Regions from separate parts of the Ruminococcus bovis genome, predicted to be linked through region 3. Evidence: riboswitches for the same ligand, from Rfam matches in the RefSeq annotation. Region 3 holds a riboswitch; each other region holds the start of a gene.
The links. Region 3 has a riboswitch for S-adenosylmethionine ahead of E5Z56_RS05620 (hypothetical protein). Riboswitches for the same ligand answer to the same signal wherever they lie in the genome.

Region 1 (5,198 bases), 620 kb from region 3:
TCGGCAATTTACGGTGCATCACTGATAATTCTTTACACAATGAGTACACTGTACCATTCATTTACAAATGAAAAGGTAAAGCATTTTTTTCAGATAATGGACCACAACACAATATTTTTGCTTATAGCCGGTACATACACACCGATTACTCTGTATATTCTTGGTGGTGTTACAGGTTGGATACTGTTTTCTGTTGTGTGGGTTGCATCAATTATCGGCATAACACTAAATTCAATTAATATGGAAAAGGCAAAGATTCCTTCTCTTGTTTGTTACATTGCTACAGGTTGGGTTATTATCTTCGCCATAAAGCCACTGATTGCAAAAGTACCTTTCCTTTCTGCATTATTTCTTGTGCTTGGTGGTATAATTTATACTGTTGGTATTGTGTTTTATGTAATTAAAAAGGTGAAATACTTCCATCCCATATGGCATATTTTCACTATACTTGGCAGTGCATTTCACTACTTCTCAATCTTAATAGCAATTATAAAAATGTAATATAAACGAAAAATTAAGGCTGATACTTTATTGTATCAGCCGTTTTTTGTATAAGAAAAGCCAAGACTATTTAGTAGCCTTGGCTTAGGATTATAAAAATTTAAAAGTTATAAGTAATTTAATTATGCTAATGCTTTCTTTAGTTCTTCTACCTTATCGGTATCTTCCCACTTAACATTAAGGTCTGTTCTGCCCATATGACCATAAGCAGCAGTAGGTAGGAACTTAGTATTACGAAGGTTAAGTTCTTCAATAATAGCAGCCGGACGGCAATCAAATACCTTCTTAACAGCATTTGCTATTTCACTATTACTATACTTACTTGTATCGAAAGTATCTACCATAATTGAAACAGGCTTTGCAACACCGATTGCATAAGCAAGTTGTACTTCACATATGCTAGCAATACCTGAGGCAACGATGTTCTTAGCAATATATCTTGCATAGTAAGCAGCACTACGGTCAACCTTAGTTGGGTCTTTACCTGAGAATGCACCACCACCATGACGACCATAACCACCGTATGTGTCAACAATAATCTTTCTGCCTGTTAGACCTGAGTCACCGGCAGGACCACCGATAACAAATCTGCCTGTTGGGTTTACAAGAATTCTTGTGTCATCTGTTAGTAGGTTTTCAGGGATAATTGGCTTGATAACATACTTGATTAAATCATTTCTAATCTGTTCAAGTGTAACATCTTCATCATGTTGAGTAGAGATAACAACTGTGTCAATGCTAACAACCTTGCCATCTTCATAAAGAGCAGTAACCTGAGTTTTGCCGTCAGGACGAAGATACTTTAGTGTACCGTTCTTTCTAACCTCAGTTAACTTCTTAGCCAGTTTGTGAGATAGTGAAATAGTTAGTGGCATTAGTTCTTCTGTTTCGTCACAAGCATAACCAAACATCATACCCTGGTCACCTGCACCAAACTGATTGTACTTGTCTTCTTCACCGTCTTTTAGTTCGTAACTTTCGTTAACACCCATTGCAATGTCAGGTGACTGTGTTGTAATCATATTGTTGATTTTGCAGTTATGACCGTTAAATAGAAGTTCATCTCTGTCATAACCGATTTCATTAATTACATTTCTTGTAACTGCTTCATAATCAACTTTAGCAGTTGTACTGATTTCGCCCATAATGTTTACGATACCGGCAACTGCTGTTGTTTCACAAGCTACATGAGCCATATTGTCTTGTTCAAAAATTGCATCAAGAATTGCGTCACTAATCTGGTCACAAACTTTGTCAGGATGTCCTTCAGTAACTGATTCTGATGTAAATAAATACTTTCCCATATCTATACTCCTTTTCTTATATTTCTTACCACAAAAAAAGCCACCGTGAAAGACGGTGGCTTAATACTCATCTTTCGGTTATACCGCAGGAATTAGCACCTTGCTTTTCGCAGGTTGCCGGACTTCATAGGGCCTGTCCCTCAGTCGCTCTTGATAAGAAAATATTTAATTTTTCTACCTTCATAGTGTAACACATAGTAAATATAATGTCAACTGTCGGAATAAATTGTCAGTTATTCTGCTGAAGAAGTGCTTTCAGAAGTAGGTTCTGTTGTGCTTTCTGCTACACTTTCTGTAGTATTTTCTTCAGTAGAGTTTTCTTCTGTGTTAATGGATGGGTTTGTGTTGTCATCATCCATTGTTTCAAAGTTACCACCGTAGTTGTTAACAATTTCAACAACCTTGTTGTATGTAGAAGCATTTGCATCATTGTTGATTAGAGATATTGTAGGGTCTGTTTCCTTTGACAATCTGTTATTTAATTCATCAACACTACTTAGCACTTCACCGTTATATGTTACTGTATCACCTGAAACAGTAATTGCAACAAGTGTTTCGTGGATTGAAGTGGAAGAAGTAGGTTCTGCACTGTCTGACATAGGTAGTAGGTTTTGAATATCTTCCTTAGTTGGAATGTGTCCAAAGTAAGCGTAAACACCACCACATAAAGCACCTAGGATAATAATGATAACAACAAATGTTTTTAGTCCTGTATGCTTTTTCTTTTCGGAATGGCCTTTATTTTTGTCACTTTTCTTAGAAGATTTTTCAGCTTTTCTGTCACTTGATTTACTGTTATCTCTTCTGTTACTGCTGTGACTTTCGTGACTAATGTGACTATCGTGGCTACTGTGTCCTCTGTCCTTTTTCTTAGACTTTTTCTTTTTGTCCTTAGAACCTTTGGAACTTTTACTGCTTGAACTTCTGCTACCTGAACTGCCGGAACTTCTGTTACTTCTGCTTTCACCACTATCGTTAGTATCAGCAGAGTAACTGCCCTGTGGTTCTTTAGTTTCAGGTGTAACTTCTTCAGTTTCTATATTTTCAGCATATGTATTTCTTCTAGGGCTATTGCTCTTTAGTTCTCTTGAAGAACTGTTGTCAAATACATATTCATCTTCGTTATTATCAATAGGTTCATCACTAAAGAAGTCAATCTGTTGTTTTGCTTTTCTTTGTTCGGCTAAGATTTTGTCAACTTCATCATCAATGTTAGTCATATCAGTTTTGAAGTCATCAAAAGATGTTTCTTTGTTTTCATCTTCAAAATAGCCGTGTGTACCTTTTTTTGCCATACTATCAACTCCTTTAATCAAATATATCACATTTTTGTGATTACTTCAACTGTTATTGTGTGTTCTTTTTTTGAAAAAATTAGGGAAGTTACATAGAAACTGTAACTTCCCTTTGTGTTAAAGTGATAAATTTTTAAGATACTTTATCAAACTGACTGTTGTATAGGTCTGCATAATAACCACCCTTTGCAAGTAGTTCTTCATGAGTACCTTGTTCAACAATGTCCCCATCTTTCATAAATAGGATTAAGTCAGCATTCTTGATTGTTGAAAGTCTGTGAGCAATAACAAAACTTGTTCTGCCTTCCATTAGGTTATCCATAGCCTTTTGGATAAATGCCTCTGTTCTTGTATCAACTGAAGAAGTAGCTTCATCAAGAATAAGAATCTTAGGGTCGGCAAGAATTGTTCTTGCAATAGTTAATAACTGCTTTTGACCTTGGCTAACATTAGATGCTTCTTCATTTAGAACCATATTATAGCCATCAGGTAGGTGCTTAACAAAGTCATCAACATGAGCAGCCTTTGCAGCTTTTACAACATCTTCATCACTTGCATCCAACTTACCGTAACGAATGTTCTCCATAATTGAACCTTTAAATAGCCATGTATCTTGAAGAACCATACCGTAAAGTTCTCTTAGTTCTCTTCTGTCAAAGTCATTAATGTTGTGTTCATCAACTAAGATGCTACCACCGTTTAGGTCATAGAATCTCATCAGTAGCTTAACCATTGTTGTTTTACCTGCACCTGTAGGGCCAACAATAGCAATCTTCTGACCTTGCTTAACTTTAGCTGAGAAGTCGTGAATAATAATTTTGTCCTCGTTGTAACCGAATTTTACATGGTCGAATGTTACATTACCTGTGATTTCATCAACAGTAACATTTTCACCGTTAGGCTTTTTGCAATGGTTTTCAGCCTCTTGTGACTCTTCCTTTTCACCGATAAATTCAAAAATTCTTTCAGCTGATGCAGTCATTTGCTGAATCATATTACTTACTTGAGCAAGTTGCTGAATAGGCATTGTAAACTGTCTTACATACTGAATAAATGACTGAATGTCACCAACTGTAATTGTACCTTGAATAGCTAGGTAGCCACCAAGCACTGCAATTGCACCGTAAGCTAAGTTACCGATTACCTGCATAATAGGACCTGCTAAACCTGAGAAGAACTGGCTCTTCCATGCTGATTTATAAAGCATATTGTTGGACTTTTCAAATTCTTCAACATTTCTGTCAACTGTGTTAAAAGCCTGAACAATGTTAACACCACTGATTGTTTCTTCAACTTGACCGTTAACATGACCTAGGTAATCTTGCTGATTTCTAAAGTGTTTCTGAGAAATCTTGAAAATAAGTGAAATAAAGATTAGTGCAACCGGTAGAATAACTAAGGCAATAAGTGTCATCATCCAGTTAATACTAAACATCATATATAGCACACCGATAATTGTTGAAATTGATGTTACTGCCTGAGTTGCAACCTGGTTTAAACTTGTGCAAAGAGTATCAACATCATTTGTGATGATAGATAGTGTTTCACCTGTTTGGTGTCTGTCAAAGTAGTTCATAGGAAGAAGATTGATTTTGTATGAAATATCTCTTCTTAATCTATAACCAACCTTCTGAGTTACTGTACTCATTAGGAAGTTCTGAACAAAACCACAAACTGAACTTGTAATATAGATACAAAGCAGTCCGATTAAGATACCGGCAATTTTACCGAAATCAATACCTGAACCACCGGAATACTTACTCATAATTCCGTTGAAAAGTTCTGTTGTTGCATTACCTAAAATCTTAGGTCCTATAACATTGAAAACTGTACTTGCAATGGCGAAAATTACAACAATGAGTATGGCAAACTTGTAGTTGCCGATATATTTAAAAAGGCTTTTGATAGAACCCTTAAAGTCTTTTGCTTTAGCTGTTCCCATCATTCTTCCTTGTGGACCTCTACCACCTCTAGGTCCTCCCATAGGCATAGGCATTACTGTAATTCCTCCTTTGACAACTGACTTTCTGCAATGTCACGATAAACCTGACAGTTTTTCAGTAGTTCTTTGTGTGTACCCTTACCAACGATTTTACCG
Region 2 (5,198 bases), 990 kb from region 3:
CCAGTTGTTTCTACAACCCGGTTCAAATGTAACATTAGCTAGGAATACTGCTGTATCCTTAGGATTAGTTAGTGGATTCAAAAATGAATTACCAACAAAATACTTTGCAAAAGCATCATTAGGATTACCTGTGCCAAATTTGTTGGCTTTGTCAAATTCTTTCTTATCTAAATACTTCATTTACTTTTCCTCCTGTCTGATAAATAACTTATTATATTATTCCTTATTTACATTATATATCCTTAATAATACAATGTCTAATACTTAAAATTAATTGTTAGTTATGCCTTTTAGGTATTGTTCTATAAACTCAATAAATGTTGATGTAGCAGTAGAAAATATACAGTCTTTCTTCCAAATTAACACAGTTTCACTTTCAATTTTAGGACTGAAAGGAACAAATTTTAAACCATCATATTTACAGTTAAGTTCTATTCCTACAACACAACTTTCTGTACTTTTGCCCATCATAGCTTGATTGTATATTAAATTACCTTTTCCCACAATCATATTACCACTGCTTTTACCTAGCCAACTGTTTACTTTTTGTTGCATAAACTTGTTCATAGATACAATCATAGGAAGATTTTTTAAGTCCTTAGGTTCAACAAATTCCTTGTTAGCTAATTCACATTCTTCACAAATGTAAACACCCCAAAGTTCCTTAACAGGCATAGTAACATAGTTATATTTGTCTATATCAATAGGAGTTTGTACAAGTCCAATGTCAAGAAGTCCACTTTCTATTCTGTCAAAAACACTGTAACCGTTGCCACTATGTAAGTCAAATTGTACAAGTGGATATTTCTTCCTAAATTCAGCAATAATATCACCTAAAATTTTAGAAGACAAAAATTCCCCACAACCAATATTTATTACACCTTCAAGTTCCTTTTCATTGTAAGAAAGTTCCTTGACTGTCTTATCGGCTAAGGATAAAATTTCCTGTGCTCTTCTTTTAAGAATTAATCCATCCTCAGTTAAAGAAATGTTGTGATTGTTTCTTATAAATAACTTTGTGCCTAGTTCTTTTTCAAGTTGAGCAATTTGCCTTGATAGGGTAGGTTGAGTTATATGTAAAAGCTGACTTGCTTTAGTAAAATTTTTTTCATTAGCAATAACTAAAAAATAATTCAAAACTCTAAGTTCCATATTTATCACCAAATTAATTATAACATATTGTTAAATAATAAGAAAGACAGTATAGAAACAATTACGCTATACTATCTTTCTTGTGTAAAGATATGATTAATTTAGTAGATGTTTAGTGTAAATAGATTTATTCATCAATGCTTTTCTTTGCCCAAGAGGTAACTTTACTTTCAGAATTTTCTGACTCAGCACCATGAATAGCAAGACCTGCTTTAACATTAGCACCAATACAAATTTTCTTTAAGTCGTTTACTGAGTTACCAAGACCACTACCCTCATGTGTCATTAAAGGCAATACATTTTTACCGTTAAAATCTAACTTCTCAATAAGAGAAAATACTGCCATAGGGTAAGTACCCCACCAACATGGACCACAAATAAAAATGTTATCATATTCTTCAATACTGTCAAGATACTTTTTTAGTTCAGGTCTTGCATTGCTATTGAATTCATCTTTTGCCTCTTTAGTACATTGAGTGTAGTTTTCTGAATATTCATTTACAGTTTCAACTTCAAATAAATCTCCACCAACTGCATTACTAATATACTCAGCACAAATTTCAGTATTGCCTTTCTTAAGGCTTACAATATTTCCATTAACATAATTCTCACCTTTTCGTGAATAATAGATGATTAAATTTTTACTCATAAAGATTCCTCCAAATTTACAAATTTACTCTACATTTTAATTATATTTAAAAAGTACCTATAATTCAATTCTTTATACTTATGTAAATAATAAGTATAACTTATTAATTTCTTCTTGACATATATAAACTAAAGTGTTATTATGAAACTACCATAAAGAGTGCGTGAGGGAGTAAGCCCTATGATCGCACACCAACCTACCAAAAGGCAAGGTGGTAAAGCTTAACCGATGGTGTGTATATATTTAGTCTGGTCAACATCTATCGGTAACGATGGGTGTTATTTTTTTACCTCTCTTTGTGGAATTATTACTCAAAGGGAGAATTTTTTATGTCAAGAATTAAAAACTTATTAGCAGAAAATGAAGGAAGAATCTATGTTTATCTTAAGGACAATTCAGTAGCAAATCAGTTTATGATTGATGCCGAAAGTGAGGGCTTTACTTTTAGTGATGGAAAGAAGCCAACTGAGAGAAAACCATCTGATATTATGGCAGTTAATAGGAACAACACAATTAATTATGTTGGTACAGTAGGTCATATTGCCTATCAATCAACAGACAAAATTGGGGAAGAACCACTTATCAAGATTGATTACAGTGAAGTACTAAAACAATCAAAGTAAAATCAATATGTAAAACAGAAAGGCTGATACCACTTAGGTGTCAGCTATTTCTGTTTAAATAAAAATTATAAGTACAAGCAAAATGCCAAATTCATTGAATAAAATGTACTAGTAATTTGGAGGTGGTGTTGTGCTGGAATTTATAAATTTTTTAGGTCAGTATATTTTTACCTTTATTCTTCACATATGTGGTAACGGAAAATTCCCTAAACCATTATCGGAAGAGAAAGAAAAGGAATACCTTCTAAAGTCCAAGAATGGCGATATTAAGGCTAGAAATATTTTAGTAGAACATAATTTGCGATTAGTAGCACATATTATTAAGAAATATTATGCAGTAAATGTTGACCAAGATGATTTAGTTTCAATCGGTACAATAGGACTTATTAAAGCCATAAATACCTTTGATATGGACAAAAATATAAAACTCAGCAGTTATGCATCAAGGTGTATTGAAAATGAAATTCTAATGCATTTTAGAAATTTGAAAAAGTCCTCACAAAATGTTTCTCTGGAAGATGCAGTTGATATTGACAAAGACGGTAACACCCTAAAATTAATGGACTTACTTTCTATTGATGATGACTTTGCAGATAACTTAGATAAAAAGCTAAATCTCCAAAAGATTAATAAGTACCTAACTGAAACTTTAACAAAAAGAGAATTGCAAATAATTAACTTAAGATATGGACTAAACGGTAGTAAACCACTAACCCAAAGAGAAGTATCATCAATTATGAATATTTCAAGATCATATGTTTCAAGAATAGAGAAAAAGGCTTTAGAAAAATTAAAAGAAAGGTATGATAACAACTGATTATTTTAAGCGAGTAAAGAGGAATTATCCTAATTACTCGCTTTTTCTATTGACAAAATAATTATGTGGGATTATAATATAACAGTGTTATATAACAATGTTATATGAGGTGTGGTATGATAAATAAAGATAATGGAACACTTGAAAATATTTTAAATGCAGGTAAGGAAGAATTTTTAGAAAAAGGTTTCTTGTCTTCATCATTAAGAAATATTGTAAAGAAAGCTAATGTAACTACCGGTGCATTTTATGGTTATTTCTCTAACAAAGAGGCCTTGTTTAGTGGTCTTGTTGAAGAACAAGCAAAAACAGTAATGCATATGTTTATGGAGTCACAAGAAGAATTTGACAATATTCCTGACGAAAATAAAAGAGAAAATATGGGCAGTTGTTCAGGAGATTGTATTTCTAGATGTGTAGAGTATATTTATGATAATTTTGATATTTTTAAGTTAATTATCTGTTGTTCACAGGGTACACCATATGAACACTTTATTCACAATATGGTGGAAGTGGAAGTTGAGTCAACTTATAGATTTATAGAAGTACAAAGAAAACTAGGTTATGAAGTACCGGAAATAGACAAGAAACTTTGTCATATTCTTGCAAGTGGTATGTTTGGTGGAATGTTTGAAATTGTAAGACACAATATGCCAAAAGAAGAGGCAGTTGTATATGTTAAACAACTTAGGGATTTCTATACTGCAGGTTGGGAAAAAATTATGGGGTTCTAATACCCTATATTTTTTACATATAGGTTAGCTACAACTAACTAATTTTTAGGAGGGATTTTATGAAAAAGAAATCAAATCTATCAACCCTAATAGAATATGCAGGGAAATATAAAGTCCTTACATATCTTTCATGGGTACTGTCGGGTATTAGTGCATTAGTAGCATTAGTTCCTTTCATTTATATTTGGAAAATTATCAAAGAAATTCTTGATAATATTTCTGACTTAAAGAATGCTGAGAACCTTGCATATGATGGTTGGATGGCAGTTATTTTTTCTGTACTTGCTATACTTATTTACATAGGTGCATTAATGTGTTCCCACTTATCAGCCTTTAGAGTACAAGCAAATTTAAGAAAAACTATGACTCACCATATCACAACATTACCACTAGGCAAGATTGAGTCTTTCGGTAGTGGTAAATTAAGAAGTATTATTAATGAGTCTAGTGGTGCAACAGAAACATATCTTGCTCACCAATTACCTGATATGGCAAATTCTTTCGTAACACCTATTGCACTATTATTTATGTTATTCTTCTTTGACTGGAGATTAGGTCTACTGAGTCTTATACCGGTTGTGTTAGCCTTTGTTATTATGGCGACTATGACAGGTAAAAGAATGCAGAAGAAAATGGAAGAATACCAAAATGCCCTTAATGATATGTCCAATGAAGCTGTCGAATATGTAAGAGGTATTCCTGTTGTAAAGACCTTTGGTCAGTCAGTATTTTCATTTAAAAGATTTAAGGGTGCTATTGACAGATATAGCAAATGGGCAATTTCATATACAAAAGAATTGCGTATGCCTATGACAATTTATACAATGCTTATTAACGGTGTGTTTGCATTTTTAATCAGTGCAACTTTGTTTTTCACAAGAGATACTATTACAACAGAGTTTATCCTAAATTTAATTTTCTACATAATCATTACACCTATTATTTCAGTAACATTGACAAAGACAATGCATGCAACTGAAAATAATCAAATTCTAAATGATGCAATGAATAGAATTAACTCTGTATTAGAGTTAGAACCTCTTTCATCATCAACTACTCCACAGTCACCTAAGGATGGTTCAGTTCAGCTAAAGAATGTTTCTTATAGCTATGATGGAAAGAAAAAAGCATTAAATAATGTTAGCCTAAAAATTAATTCAGGTGAAACAGTAGCATTTGTAGGACCATCAGGTGGTGGTAAATCTACTTTAGCAAATATTATT
Region 3 (5,198 bases):
GCCGGTTCGGGCAAATCAAATTCTATTGCGTGGATTGCCTATCGTCTGGCTTCTATTCACGACGCAAATGACGAAGGGATATTTGATTCCGTTATCGTAGTAACAAACCGTGTCGTACTTGACGGGCAGCTTCAGGACACAATCAACAGCTTTGAGCACAAGGTTGGTCTTGTGGAAGCGATAGATGATAAAAAGAATTCCCACAGCCTTGCAGAAGCAATTAACGATGGTAAAAAAATAATTATCAGTACGGTTCAGAAATTCTTGTTTGGCTACAAGGATATGAATAGTTATACGGGTAAAAAGTTTGCAATCATCATTGATGAAGCACATCAGGGACAAAGCGGCGAAAGTGCAAGAATGCTCCGCAGGAGCCTGATAGATCTTGGTGTAGCTATCAAAGATTATGCCGAGGAGCAGGAAATCAACATAGAAGATGTTGATCTGACAGATGAGTATATAAACGCAGTAATCGGTCAGGGTAGACACGCAAATCAGTCTTTCTTCGCTTTTACAGCAACGCCAAAAGGTGAAACTATTGAGGTTTTCGGAACGCCTTACACCAAACCTGACGGTACTCCGGGTAAACGTCCATTCCACGTCTATTCTATGAAGCAAGCTATAGATGAAGGATTTATCCTTGATGTATTACAGGACTATACCACTATCCGTGAAGCGTTCAAGCTTGTAAAAGTATCCGAGGATAATCCCGAACTAATTGAAGGAGCGGCTTCAAAAGCACTATTCAAATATTATAAGAAGCACGGATATACAATTACGCAAAAAACTGAAATGATTATGTCTAATTTCCTTGCTAACGGCAGATTTCAAATTGGAGGGAAAGGTAAGGCAATGGTGGTTGCAGATAGCCGTGCAAATGCGGTTCGTTATTATCTTGCAATCAAGCAATATCTGAAAGACAATCCAGTGGTTTCAGCAGGATGTGATGTTATGATTGCTTTTTCAGGAGAAATCACGCTTGAAGAAATGCCAACGGAAAAGCCTTTTACAGAAGCGACTATGAACCTTGATGAAAACGGAAAGTATATCACAACTGATAAAAAGTTCCGAAAAGTTTTCCACAGCAATCAATACAATATCCTTGTTGTTGCTAACAAGTACCAAACAGGTTTTGACGAACCGCTGTTACATTCAATGTACATTGATAAAAAATTAAAAAGTGTCGCAGCAGTACAGACGCTCTCTCGCTTGAATCGAACTTGTTTTGGAAAGACAAGCACTTTTGTCCTTGATTTTGAGAACACCGAAGAGGAGATCAAGAAGGCGTTCCAACCGTTTTATGAGGAATCTTCTATGGAGGGTGAAACAGACCTGAATGCTGTTTATGATTACAGAAATAAGCTGCACGATTATATGCTGTTCAACTATGATGATGTAGAAGAATTCAACAACTTTATGTCAGGACAGTCCGGAAAAGGTCAAAATGCTGCCGCTCTCGGTCAACTTGCTGGTATGTTTAGACCTGTTATAGACAGATATAGAGAGCTTTCTGAAGATGACCAATATGATGTTCGTGATTACCTCCGTAAGTTCACAAGGACTTATAGTTATGTCACTCAAATTGTCAGACTTCACGACAAAGACCTTTTTGCTGAGTATCTCTACACTTCAAACCTTCTGAGGTTATTGCCTAAATCGGGAAAAGACATCGTTGATATAGACGATAAGGTCAAACTTGAATATGCAAATCTTAAAGAAACGCATACAGGCGCAATAATACTTGATGAAAAGAAAGTTGTCTGGACTCCAAGCGGGACATCGGAACCTAAAAAACCTAACAAGAAAAAGGATACATTGCAGAGTATCATAGATAAAGTGAACGAGCGCTTTGACGGTCAATTCACCGAAGCAGACAGGGTTATAATTGAGGGCATATATCGAATGTTTATGGACGATAAGGACGTTAAAAAGTTCAAAAAATATGCCAACGATAATAGCACTGAAATGTTTGTGAATTCCCTTTTCCCTGATAAATTCAAGGAGATTGTTACACAGTGTTTCCTTGATAACAACGAATCTTTCCAGAAACTGTTTAACGATCCTGAATTCTATCAGAAAGTACAGGACGTTATGGCAAAAGAACTATATAAGACACTGAGAAAAGATTAAGCATATAAACACAAAACTAAATATTTTTTGCCTATATAGAGTGCGTGAGGGACAAGCCCTGTGACCGCACACCAACCTACCGAAAGGCAAGGTGGTAATGCTTGAATGATGGGTGACTATAAATACAAGCGCCTATCAACCGATGGGCGCTTTGCTCTGCTCTCTTTTGGTAATACAATATATTCAGGAGGATTCTTATGTCACACACAATTAAACAACTTTCCCAAATGAATGGCAGAGTGTATGTGTATTTTAAGACAGCCGATCTTTGTCAACAATTTTTGAATCAAGCTGAACAGGAAGGTTTTGCTTTCCAAGATGGCGTTAAGCCAACAGAGCGACACATAAGCGATGTGATCGCAGTCAATAAAGATTATACCATCAACTATGTAGGAACTGTTGGTCACATAGCTTTTGGTAGCAATGTCCAAAAAATTGGAAATGAAAGCCTAATACGCATTGATTACGCGGATTTCATCCGATGATAGCTTAAGCCGTGCTATGATATATTTGTAGCACGGCTTAATTCTGATCATTTGTATATAAAATATATATTCACCTATTGGATTTTAAATAGATTTGTGATAAAATAATATTAATTATATGGTTTTGAGGAGAGCTAAAACAATGGCTAAGAAAATCATAAAAATCACATATAATCCATATGACAATCATATCAAGTTTATTATCTCACTTGATTCTGGTAAAGTATGGCAGGAGCTTGCTGATACATCTGAACTCTTGAAATATCAGAATCAGGAATGTGTCTTTTCAAATTGTGTAGAAGATATTGTTAGCTACATCAATCAGTACCAGAACAGTAGCTTGGAAGGACTGTGTATACAATTTGTTGGCACAGGCGATGATTTTTCGATACTTGAAGAAGTAGTTAAGAGCGAGAATAGGAATTCTAACAAAAAAGGTAAGATACTAACTGAATATGTAGGAGTGTATAAATCGGCGGATGAATCAATCGAAATAATACGTTCTGCATATAACAGAATATCAAGTGAATTTGAGGACTACCTTCCCGGAAATAAAAAGTATGAAACTAATACCAGTTATGCAGAGATTGGTGATTTAATCAACCTATTTACTGCTACAGTTAGCAGCGATATACCAATTTGCGTGATTGGTACTTATAGCGTCGGTAAATCGGCGTTTATCAATGCTATAATCGGAGATGAGATACTTCCAAGCAAGGTTGATCCCTGCACAGCTAAAGATGTTAAAGTTGAAAGCGGAACAGAAGTTTCCTTTAGTATTGAATACAAGGGAGAGCCGATTACATACGTTATTAATCCCGGTCATATTGAATCTCGTGATGAAGAGTCAGAGTTTGCTGAAGAATTCAGAAAAGCTATTTGTGAGCATTGTGTTTTTTTAGGTAAGAATTCAAATGAGATTCTTCACGATATTCTGATTGCGCTTAATGAGAGTGAGAAAACGTTTCCTCCAATTGCTGATGTAGGCTGGAATATTTCTATTAGGCTTCCGTTTGTAAATTCTATTCTTAAACAAGATAAGTGTAAAATCATTATTTTTGATACGCCCGGAAGCAACAATAGCGATATTGATCAGCACGCACATAGAGAGTCCCTTGAAAAGATGATGGGTAAACAGACCAATGCCCTTCCGATATTCGTTATGGATAGGAATCAAGTTATTTCAAACGATAATAACGAGGTAAAAAGTCTGCTTGATGAAAACAGGAAGGGATTCTCAAATCCTAACTGTCTTATTGTGTTCTCAAAAGCAGAGAATATTCCAACTTCTGCCTTTAGTCAGCCAATACCACCGGCATTTCTTAATTGGCATGGAAAGGCTACTTTTTTGTATGTCTGTGCTGTTGGTGCTATTGGAGAGAAGAAAAGAGATGAAAGATGGCTTGATCCGGAATATCAGGATGGATATAAGGATTGGAAGCTGAAATATAACAGTGATCACAGAACACTTCCGAGTCATAATATAGTTCCCTGCGGAAGGGTGATGGATACGAATACACGTGCATTGATTAGCGACGAATTGTACGCAACAGGTATCCCGTCTGTTGAAGATGAAATCAATTACTATGTTCAGAGATATGCAAATTACAAGAAATGCGTGAGCGGAAGTAAACTACTTCAAAACGCATTGCTACTGGCAAAGAAACAGCTTAAAGACCAGAAAAAAGAACTGGCAGAAACTAAAGATAAGAAAGAGAAAGAACAAACCGCCAAAAGGAACGAACTGATAAAGGCTATTGATGGAGTAAAAATCAAAACCATTAATATTCAGTGTGTGATTGAAAAATATCAAACAATTTTGGAAGATTATTGCTCTACGGTTTTACCTGAAATTCAATCTATTTGGGGAGAAGCTAAAAAATCTAAGAATCCAACAAAATATGTTGAGATGCATTTGCAGACACATTGTATGGAAGGTTTGTTTCTAAAAGCTTATGAAGGAGAAACCGGAATCCAGAGAGAAATAGTCAAGATTCTATCAGGGTGCGCTAATGATTACAAGGCAGAACTGCTTAGAATCGTCAAAGGTGAGGGCAGCAGTTTGTCAGAAGATGCTCTGGAGGAGCTGAGCGAAATTTTTAATTCTATCAATACTCCAAATTTTGTGGAAGTGGGTATTAATGGGAACCAGCTCTTCAACCTTATCGCACAGATACCTTTTTTCAGAGAACAATTTGAAAAGATGTATATTGAGAGTATTGCCGAAAGCATTTGCAAACAGCTAAAGCACCAAAAAGGAGGTCTATTTAGGAAGGATAGGCTTGGTTTATTCGCAGAACAATGTATTCAGCAACCTGTACAGGCGTATTTTTCTCAACTTAAGACTTGGCAATCTACTCATATTGACAGAATCAAAGAGACGTTAGATAAAGATAATTATATATTGAGTCAGTATGATGCTTATATCATAGAGCTTGAACAGCAAATAGAAAGACTTGAAAATAGACTTAACAATCTGACTGATGTGGAGGTTATTCTTGGGACTGTGCTAAATGCCCAAGAGTTGGAGGTAAGCTTATGAGTGAATTGAATAGTTCGATTTTGAAACTTTCCAGAAATATT

Region 1: it holds a riboswitch for S-adenosylmethionine, as region 3 does, so the genes downstream of both, metK (methionine adenosyltransferase) here and E5Z56_RS05620 (hypothetical protein) in region 3, are expected to answer to the same signal.
Region 2: it holds a riboswitch for S-adenosylmethionine, as region 3 does, so the genes downstream of both, E5Z56_RS10300 (hypothetical protein) here and E5Z56_RS05620 (hypothetical protein) in region 3, are expected to answer to the same signal.

What each region holds. Positions count from the first base shown of each region.
Region 1 is NZ_CP039381.1:576,676-581,873, forward strand. Features, by position in the region: gene trhA (PAQR family membrane homeostasis protein TrhA) at 1-501, shown strand, start outside; gene metK (methionine adenosyltransferase) at 624-1,805, opposite strand; SAM riboswitch class I at 1,870-1,965, opposite strand; gene E5Z56_RS02805 (hypothetical protein) at 2,039-3,100, opposite strand; gene E5Z56_RS02810 (ABC transporter ATP-binding protein) at 3,234-5,096, opposite strand; gene E5Z56_RS02815 (ABC transporter ATP-binding protein) at 5,096-5,198, opposite strand, start outside.
Region 2 is NZ_CP039381.1:2,186,688-2,191,885, forward strand. Features, by position in the region: gene E5Z56_RS10285 (cupin domain-containing protein) at 1-180, opposite strand, end outside; gene E5Z56_RS10290 (LysR family transcriptional regulator) at 271-1,152, opposite strand; gene E5Z56_RS10295 (flavodoxin) at 1,280-1,801, opposite strand; SAM riboswitch class I at 1,949-2,079, shown strand; gene E5Z56_RS10300 (hypothetical protein) at 2,131-2,424, shown strand; gene sigK (RNA polymerase sporulation sigma factor SigK) at 2,555-3,241, shown strand; gene E5Z56_RS10310 (TetR/AcrR family transcriptional regulator) at 3,358-3,975, shown strand; gene E5Z56_RS10315 (ABC transporter ATP-binding protein) at 4,035-5,198, shown strand, end outside.
Region 3 is NZ_CP039381.1:1,194,597-1,199,794, forward strand. Features, by position in the region: gene E5Z56_RS05615 (type I restriction endonuclease subunit R) at 1-2,130, shown strand, start outside; SAM riboswitch class I at 2,159-2,245, shown strand; gene E5Z56_RS05620 (hypothetical protein) at 2,328-2,615, shown strand; gene E5Z56_RS05625 (dynamin family protein) at 2,758-5,157, shown strand; gene E5Z56_RS05630 (hypothetical protein) at 5,154-5,198, shown strand, end outside.